DNA from 3 places in the Shewanella sp. TB7-MNA-CIBAN-0143 genome. Region 3 is predicted to be linked to each of the others. Evidence: predicted binding sites of a transcription regulator. Region 3 holds the regulator's gene; each other region holds the start of a gene.
What was found. Region 3 encodes MetJ, which represses methionine synthesis genes. Its sites were predicted from a motif close to TAGACGTCTAGACGTCTA; they were not measured.

Region 1 (3,288 bases), on a different contig from region 3:
CCATTGACGCCACGCCATCAAGCATACCTTCGTCCATGTTGACGTCGATAATTTGCGCGCCATTTTCAACCTGCTCGCGCACGACATCTAAGGCTTCTTCAAACTTTTCTTCTTTAATTAAGCGTAAAAACTTAGCCGAACCGGTCACGTTAGCGCGCTCACCGACGTTAACAAATAACGAGTTTTTGTCGATGGTGAGTGGCTCTAGGCCCGATAAACGACACGCCACAGGTATATCTGGTATCTGTCTTGGTTCGTGTCTGAGCACCGCTTCACGAATAGCACTAATGTGTGCGGGTGTGCTGCCACAACAACCGCCGACAATGTTGAGCATGCCTTCTTGCGCCCATTGATTAATGACTTCGGCCATTTCTTCTGGGGTTTCATCGTAGCCACCAAATTCGTTGGGTAAGCCAGCATTTGGGTGGGCAGAGACATAACATTCGGCAATACGTGACAATTCTTCAACGTACGGGCGCAGCTCTTTTGGTCCTAGGGCGCAGTTAAGGCCAATCGATAACGGTTTGATATGGCGCAAAGAGTTATAAAACGCTTCGGTGGTTTGGCCGGTTAATGTACGACCAGAGGCGTCGGTAATAGTGCCAGAGATCATAACGGGTAGGCGATCGCCAAGTTGATCGAATACTTTTTCAATCGCAAATAGGGCGGCTTTGGCGTTTAAAGTATCAAAAATGGTTTCAACCATAATGATATCGGCGCCACCTTCAATTAAGGCGCTGGTGGATTCTACATAAGCGTCGACTAATTGGTCGAAACTGACATTACGAAACCCTGGGTCGTTAACGTCTGGACTGATAGAGCAAGTACGGTTGGTTGGGCCTAATACACCGGCCACATAACGTGGTGAACCTGTTTGCGCTGCCACTTCGTCGGCAGCTTGGCGGGCGACTCGGGCGCCAGCAAGGTTAATTTCAGCGGCCAGCGACTGCATGTCGTAGTCGGCCATGGCAATGGTGGTGGCGTTAAAGGTGTTAGTTTCAATAATGTCGGCACCGTTTAGCAGGTACTGAGTATGAATATCTTTAATGATTTGCGGTTGGCTGAGTACTAATAAGTCGTTGTTGCCTTTAACATCGCAATGCCAATCTTTAAAACGCTCGCCACGATAATCTTCTTCTTCCAACTTATAGTCTTGGATCATGGTGCCCATGGCGCCATCTAAAATCACAATACGCTGCGCTAACAATGCATTAAGTTGTTTAAGTGTTTGACTGTAAGAAGTCGATTTCGCCATAACAGTTACCTTTTTATCACTATGTTGCTTGATACCTTGATTGAGATAAGCATACCCTTATTTTTACAATAGTAGGGCGATAACATCATTGCTGTGCACAAGTGTTGTAAATAACAGTTATACACAACGGTTGCTTTAACCGTTGCAGGCAATTGCCTTGGACAATTACTGCGTACAATGATTATCTTCTAAATGATTATCTTTTAAGATAGTATTTTAGACATATAAACGTATAGACGTCCATAGTACGCGAATTTTTATCACTAGAGCAAGGCTGAATTAAATGAAACAAGCCAAGATAATATTAATGCGCCATGGAGAATGCGAAGGTGGGGCAATATTTCGCGGCCAAACCGATGTAAAGCTCACCGACACTGGAATGGCCCAAATGCAGCAAGCGTTTGCTGAACTGCAATATCCAATTAGCCATGTGTTTAGTTCGCCATTGCAACGGTGTCAGCAATTCAGCCAGCCTTTAACGCAGCGATTAACATTACCGTTAACGACGATACCAGCACTGCAAGAAATTGATTTTGGTGTCTGGGATGGGCAATCGTTTGATGCAATTTATCAGCAAAACCCAGGTAAATTTGATGCTTACTGGCATAACCCATGGTTGGCTGATAGCACGCCTGATAAAGCCGAGTCGGTAAGCGATTTTGCTGCGCGAGTAGAAGCCGGGCTCATGAGCGTGGTTAATGAACTGTGGCGCTCACGTCATCAGCAGCACTCTTGTTTACTGTCTATCGACGAACAACAAGGGCAAAGCTTGCCGCAAACTGCTCAAGCTGTCGATTGTCCCCATGCGTTAGTGGTTACTCACGGTGGGGTGATGCGTTGCTTAATGGGCTATGTGCTTAAGGTTGGCCAATCTAGCGGATTATTCGCTAACCTAGCGATCCCCTATGCTGCTATTATGGTGCTCGATGTCTATTGGCCTGATGATGTTGATAAGGTTGACGCTTTTCAAGCGACAGCAATGAATAGCAATACCGCTGAAGTGAGCTTTACATTACATTGGCCGTAACACTTCATTGGCTGAGCGTTATAACCATAGTGTCATTATTTTTGCGCCATAATTTGCGTAATAATTTGCATAATAATCTGCGCCATAACGTGCGTAGTCATTAGTGTCACAATTTGCATAGTTATCAGCGCCGTTATTTGAATAGTTATTTGCGTCATAATTGTCGTAATAATCTGCGTCGAAACCATAGTGCCTTTCAAGGTATTGGGAATTGGGATAAGCCCAAACTGTACCCGCAACTGTAGATGTACCCATCGAATATGGGGACATAAGTCAGATACCAGCTTTGAATCGCCTCAATATCCATGCCTAAGCGGGTGACTTAGGGGAGTTATTAAATAGATGTTTGTGTTAATTAATTGGACATGGCGGGCTAACTTTCATGTCTGAATCTGTATTAGATGTAAATCATCTTTTTTGGCAAGTCGATAATAAAACGATTCTTGCGGACATTCATTTCAGTTTGCCTAAAGGCCAGATGCTAGGACTAATTGGTCCCAATGGCGCAGGCAAGTCGAGCCTGTTACGCTGCTTATATCGCTATATTGTGCCGACCAGCGGCGATATTGAGATATTTTCTAAACCCATCAGTGAGTATTCCTCTAAGTTGTTAGCGCAGAATATTGCTGTGGTGCAACAAGATACCCCGCATTATTTTGACATGACCACCGAGCAATTAGTGTCGATGGGGCTTACTCCGCATAAAGGCTTGTTTGACTCAAACACAGCCCAAGACCGTGAACGTGTGGTGAGTGCCTTAACCAAAGTTGGATTACAGCAAAAAGCTCAGCAACAATATGAACTGTTATCTGGCGGTGAAAAACAACGTGCCCTAATTGCCCGCGCCATTGTGCAACAGCCGCATATTCTTATTTTAGATGAACCGACCAATCACTTAGATATTCGTTATCAAATTCAAATTCTTGAACTTGTTGCATCTTTAGGCATCAGTGTTATTGCTTCTATACACGATCTGAATTTAGCCAGTGCAATGTGCGATAAATTA
Region 2 (3,288 bases), on a different contig from region 3:
TAGTTGCTGAACCTTGCTCAACGATTAATTGATGAATTTCGTTAAGTTCAAATAATTTTTGTTTCGCAAAAGCTAATTGGCCAAGTAATGGCGTAATTAATTGGCTTTCAACCTCGACATCCACAGGACAATGCAACAATGAACATGAAGGTGCAATCCACAAACGATCGCCTAACGTGGTCGCTAACTCGGTTACCTTCTGTGCAATCACATCAACATCAGCAGCCCACACATTACGGCCATTAACCACCCCAACAGAAAGTACCTGCTGAACGCCTAAAGCATTAACAAACACATCAAGCTGTTCTGGCGCGGTGACTAAATCAAGATGTAGCCCCTCAACCGGTAATGCACTCACCAATGCTTGATGATGGGCAATAGAACCGTAATAACTGGCGAGTAAAACCTTTAATGATGCTGGCTTTTGTTGCGCTAACGTTTGATAACTGTGGCTAATGGCTTGCTGCCACTCATCGGTTAAGTCTGCCGCTAATACCGGTTCATCAAGCTGTACCCAACTCACACCTTGGGCAGCAAAACGAGACAAAATTTGTTGATAGGCAACCAATAACTGCGGTAACAACGTCAACTTATTAAACTCAGAAAGGCTTTTAGATAAGTATAAATACGTCACCGGACCGAGCAGCACAGGTTTTGCTTGATGACCTAATTGCTGTGCTTCTGTGACTTCATCAAACAATTGTTCGAAGGCAATCTCAAATGTTTGATCAGCGCTTAGTTCTGGCACTTGGTAATGGTAGTTAGTATTAAAAAACTTGGTCATTTCTGCCGCACACGCATGTTGACCGCTTTGCGAACGGCCACGAGCCACGCGAAATAAGGTGTCAATATCGACAGCGGCTGGGCTGCCATCAGCTTGAGTGGCCCGATGACGATCGGGGATCACATTTAAGGTCGCGCTCAGGGTTAGCACCTGGTCATAATAAGCAAAATCCCCTACTGGCAGTAATTCAACACCCGCATCTGCTTGCCACTGCCAATGAGTGCGTTTTAATTCACTGGCAACGTTTTTCAGCTCCGTTAATGTTGCTTCACCGCGCCAATAACGTTCTAAAACAAACTTCAATTCACGCTGACGTCCTATGCGGGGAAATCCTAAACTTGAAATTTTCATACTGCTTTCCTTTTCGTTGAGCAAAAATTTATAGCCATTTATGTAGAAAAGCTACATAGGCGTCTGGACGTCTAGAAGTTTATTGTGTTACTCTGCTGTCAAGCAATCGAATTGATTTCATCAGCTAGTTGAGCAAGATTCATGTGGAGAGAAAATGATAGAGCTTAGACACCTTCGCACCTTGATGGCGTTAAAGGAAAGTGGCAGTTTAGCGGGTGCAGCTAAAAAACGGTTTGTAACCCAGTCGGCGCTTTCTCATCAAATAAAAGAGTTAGAGACACGAATTAACTCAACTATTTTTGTTCGTAAAAGTAAACCGTTAACGTTTACTCACGAAGGTTCACGTCTGCTGAATTTAGCGGAAGAAATCTTACCGAAAGTGATTGCAACCGAGTCAGATCTTAAACGCGGTTTAGAAGGTGAAAGCCAACAGCTTAAGCTCGGCATTGAATGCCACAGTTGTTTTCGTTGGTTAATGCCCGTTATTGAGCAATTTAAACAGCATGCGCCAGCAGCTCAAATTGACATTTCGAGCCGTCATTTATTTGATTCACTCAATGCGTTGGAGACAGGGAGTTTAGATATAGTGCTAACATCTGATCCTGTGCCAGGACATAGCGTCGCATATCAGCATCTATTTGATTTTGAAGTAAAGTTAGTCGTTGCTAGTGATCACGCATTAGCGGCACAAGCGTTTGTCACGCCAGCGCAATTGGCAAAGCAAACCTTAATTAGTTACCCCGTGCCTTTAGCGCGTTTAGACATATACAAACACTTTTTAGAGCCCGCGGGTATTGAACCTGGCGAGCAAAAGCAATGCGATTTAACCTCTATGCTGTTACAAAGAGTAGCCTGTAATGATGGCGTAGCAACCCTACCAACTTGGTCTATCCGAGAGAGTCAGGGGCTAAGCCTTACTGCGGTAAAATTAGGAACAGAAGGACTAAAACGTCCTTTGTTTGGGGCCTATCGTCGCGATGCCACTAATGCAAATTTAATCCAAAAGTGGCTCGAACTGGTAGCAAGTGAAGGCATAAATCTACAACGGGTTGATTAATAAACCTCGTTTAGACAGTACGCGTCGAAGCACAAGTCCTGGAGAATCAGGGTTTTGTGTTTGGCGTAAGTTATGTGCAATCAAAAATTCTTCGCGTAAATCATCATCTAGCCCTAATGACGCAAATGCTTCGAGCGATAACTGCTGTTGTTGTTTATCAATAAGCGACTTCAATACTTTTAACGATACTGGTCGAGACAACTCAGCATTTAAATAAGCAAAAGCGGTTAACGCAATCACCTGCCCAAACACACTAAACAACGCTAATGTTTGCATTTCATCCGCATCGATTTTAGTGCCTACACCAATGTCGTTGTCTTCACGTAACAGTTGTATGCAATCCACCGCAATGGTTTCATTTAATGCCCAATAGCCTTGAACCAGTTTTTTGTAAGGCTCAGAAAGTTCATCAAGTCTTTCTTTAAGGTAAAACGAAAATGCGTAGCGATAAATGTTCACTTGGCCCAAACGGATTAAGGCATCTTTTACACTACGGCTTTTTGTTGATATGACACCTGCTGTTTGCGCGGTATTACTGCGTAACAATAAATGTGCTGCCAAAGCAGGATCAGCTGAAATGATATCGATAACGACTCGAATATCTGCTTCGTTAATCAGAGATTTTTTTAATGGAATTAATATGCCACGACGACCAATGACTTGCTCTTCATTGCCAATAATAGCTTGAACTTGAGTAAGGACTTGTTGCTCAAGATTAGTCATATTCATCAATTACCTTTTCTTAGAATAAATCACTTTATTCATTAATTTAACGATATATTAAAACGAAAGCCAGTAATAGTTTACTGGCTTTCGAAAGGTTATCCGCTAAAAAAAGATAATCTAGAAACGATAACCCGCAGTCAGTCTAATTGAGCGACCAGTACCAGAATAATAACCACTGCCATAAGCCGAGTAATAACCAGTGCCAGCATAATCTTCATCAAGCAAGTTATCTACACGTAAGCTACCATTCCAACCTGAATAGGTATAGTTAAGCGCAAGGTTTGTTAGCACGTAACTGTCTAACTTATCACCGGTATTGCTGTTGTCGCCTTCCATGTAACGCTCACCAGTGTAAACACCTTCAACAAAC
Region 3 (3,288 bases):
TGGTCATTGGGGTTAATTCAGGGCCTTCACTGTTAGCGCTGTGGCAGGCTTTACATTCTTTTTTGTACAGGTGCTTACCTTTTTTAGGATTACCACCATCTGCGGCCATCACTTGGGTGCCAAGTGATAATGCCATTGCAACTGCGATACCAACTTTAATGTAAGTGTTCATCATTTTGTCCTCTGTCGGGCTTATTAGGGTTGTGCATTAACAGCATTTAATTATTTCTTTGCTGTAAACAATGTTACCTAAAAGTGAGTAGTGTTAATTTGAAGTAGATCATATCCATGAGAAAAATCTAATTGAAAAAAAGTTAATTGAAAGAAATCTAATGGACTAGTGTGATGTGGATCTATTGCGTAAAGATGATGAGTTTGTTAGGGGAGATAAAAGAGGTTTTTTTGATTCTTATTATGGGTATTTTTAGTTGAGAAATAGACTTTTGATAAGCAGGTTTTTACTAAATAGAGGGATTATTAATCATCATTTGAGATCAAGCCCATTGATGGCTGGTTTTGTTTACAGGTGCAGAATAGCTGATTAGCTCATTAACGTGTTGGTCGACATAATCACTAATACAGTGGCACTAATACTACATAACACTAAGGTGACTATGCGGGTTTTATCTTTATCAACGCGGCCAATTAATCTACCTGAGACAAGATAACCAGCAACGACTGAAGGCAATAATAGCAGTGATAGCCATAAATGCTTCACTTCAACTAAGCCGACGATGGTTAGAATAGCTAAGGCAATTAATGAGCTAAACACGAAAAAGGCAGATAATGCCGCTCTAAACTGACCTGGGTCTTGGCCTGCAAGCAAAATGGCCATTGGTGGACCACCGATAGCAGCGATATTGCCAAATATGCCTGAAAATACCCCAGCGATAAATAAACTGAGGCGATTAATGGGGGCGGTAAAGCGAAAAATGCTAAGAATAACAGCAATAAACACAATGCCTGCAATCACTAAGCCTAGTATGGCTTGTGGGGCAAACAGCAATAATCCAGCGCCTAAAAACCCCCCAGGGATCCGCCCGAGTAAGGCATATTGCAAACCATTAAATTGTAGGTGACCGCGTTCTCTAAATAAGGTCATTGCAGAAATGGCAAAGCCCATAACAATAATAGGAACAGGAACTAATTGAGGATTAACAATATACAGCAGCGGGCTAGCAACAACGGCTAACCCAAAGCCAATTAAGCTTTGGGTTAGCGCGCCAAAAAACACGATAATCGATGCCAGTATCAAGGTCGTTGGATCGATAAATGACATCATAAGTTCTCTTTAAAAACATGACGACTTCTTATTAGGGTCGTTTCAAAGTCTGTGAGGTATTGACTAATCAGTGAATTATTCGAGCTCTTCCCACTCGATACCCATATCATCCATTAACTTTTTCGCTTCACTTGGAATGCTATCAGGCTGATCTTTTGATAGATCACCGTCATAAGGTAATGGTTGACCTGTGTACGCATGCAAAAATGCTTCGCATAGCAGTTCACTGTTAGTTGCATGGCGCAGATTATTTATCTGGCGACGCGTCCGCTCATCCGTCAGTACTTTTAATACTTTTAAAGGGATAGAAACCGTAATTTTTTTTACTTGTTCATTTTTTTTGCCGTGCTCGGCATATGGGCTGATATATTCGCCATTCCACTCAGTCATTAACTTACCCTTAACGATAAATACGCTGCAGATTTTAAACCGTTACAATCTCTAGTCAAATTATTGCTACTATTTAATCCCGATTGCAAATAGATTTCTTGATGTTTAGACGTCTAAACGTCTATTTAAGTTGACGGATGGGGATCTCTTAGGTAAATTTGGACGTCTAGACATCTCTTTGTGTGTTTGTGAAATTTTAGGAGTCACCATGACTAAGCATCAAAACGCCACATTGGCCGTTCGCCAAGGTATTGAAACAGACACACAACATGGTGCTATCGTGCCACCGATTTATTTATCGACCAATTATTCATTCGATGGCCACAATAATCCGCGCGAGTTTGATTACAGTCGTTCGGGTAATCCTACTCGATGTATTTTAGGTGACGCACTCGCCAAACTCGAGCAAGGTGCTACCGGCGTGGTGACATGTACCGGCATGGCGGCGATTACATTGGTGACTAGCTTACTTGGCCCAGAGGATTTATTGGTTGTGCCGCACGATTGTTATGGTGGCAGTTACCGCTTATTTACTAACTTGGCCAAAAAAGGCCAATTTAAGTTATTGGTTGTTGATCAAACTGATGCGCAAGCGCTGAGCAAAGCGATAGCTCAAAAACCGAAAATGGTGTGGTTAGAAACGCCATCGAATCCTTTATTGCGGGTGGTAGACATTAATGCCATTAGTATCGCTTGCCATGACGTTGGCGCGCTAGTGACAGTCGATAACACCTTTTTATCACCAATATTACAGCAGCCATTATTATTAGGTGCAGACATTGTTATTCACTCAACCACCAAATACATCAATGGTCATAGCGATGTGGTCGGTGGAGCGGTAGTGGCTAAAGATCCTCAAGTGGGTGAGTTGTTACATTGGTGGTCAAATACTCTTGGGCTTACGGGTTCAGCATTTGACAGTTATTTAACCCTCCGAGGCTTACGTACTTTAGCGGTACGAATTCGTGAGCATCAACGTAATGCACAAAAGATTGTTGAGTTACTCAGCGCCAGTGATGTGGTGGCCAAGGTGTATTATCCGGGTTTAAAAGACCATCTAGGTCACGAAATTGCGGCAAAACAACAACAAGGCTTTGGTGCTATGTTAAGTTTTGAGTTAATTGGCGGCGAAGCGGAAGTGGTGGCATTTTTAAAGGCGCTGTCGTTGTTTAGTATTGCCGAAAGTTTAGGCGGAGTGGAAAGTTTAGTCGCCGTTCCGGCCACCATGACCCATAGAGCAATGGACCCACAAGCAAGGCAAGAGGCTGGTATTAAAGAGACTTTATTGAGACTATCTGTCGGTATTGAAGATGCAGATGACCTCTTGGCCGATATTCAAGCAGGCCTAGCAGCTGTTGCCGCGATAAAATCAGCTTAATTCGAGTTTAAGTTAGCTGTGGTTTCGACCAAATTGGGTAAAATAGCAAAACATGCACTTGCAACACTATTGGTTTCAAAATAGAAGTCTAGCAGTCGCAACAAAAGTCGTAGTTGTTTAAGGAGTCAGTAATGACGCGAAGTCATTTACATAAGTTTGGTGGTTCAAGTTTAGCGGATGCAGATTGCTATCGCCGTGTTGCACATATTCTACTTACGCATGGTCAGAGTGATGATTT

Region 1: metH (methionine synthase) is a predicted target of MetJ. The motif match lies at 1,481-1,498, and genes of this name have one in related genera.
Region 2: metE (5-methyltetrahydropteroyltriglutamate--homocysteine S-methyltransferase) is a predicted target of MetJ. The motif match lies at 1,200-1,217, and genes of this name have one in related genera.

What each region holds. Positions count from the first base shown of each region.
Region 1 is NZ_JBEOPL010000001.1:123,832-127,119, forward strand. Features, by position in the region: gene metH (methionine synthase) at 1-1,255, opposite strand, end outside; gene AAEY97_RS00510 (histidine phosphatase family protein) at 1,539-2,282, shown strand; cobalamin riboswitch at 2,465-2,585, shown strand; gene AAEY97_RS00515 (ABC transporter ATP-binding protein) at 2,665-3,288, shown strand, end outside.
Region 2 is NZ_JBEOPL010000001.1:68,944-72,231, reverse strand. Features, by position in the region: gene metE (5-methyltetrahydropteroyltriglutamate--homocysteine S-methyltransferase) at 1-1,135, opposite strand, end outside; gene AAEY97_RS00295 (LysR family transcriptional regulator) at 1,290-2,192, shown strand; gene AAEY97_RS00290 (HDOD domain-containing protein) at 2,175-2,915, opposite strand; gene AAEY97_RS00285 (TonB-dependent receptor) at 3,036-3,288, opposite strand, start outside.
Region 3 is NZ_JBEOPL010000006.1:119,702-122,989, forward strand. Features, by position in the region: gene AAEY97_RS06900 (c-type cytochrome) at 1-175, opposite strand, end outside; gene AAEY97_RS06905 (sulfite exporter TauE/SafE family protein) at 542-1,282, opposite strand; gene metJ (met regulon transcriptional regulator MetJ) at 1,358-1,672, opposite strand; gene metB (cystathionine gamma-synthase) at 1,881-3,050, shown strand; gene AAEY97_RS06920 (bifunctional aspartate kinase/homoserine dehydrogenase II) at 3,182-3,288, shown strand, end outside.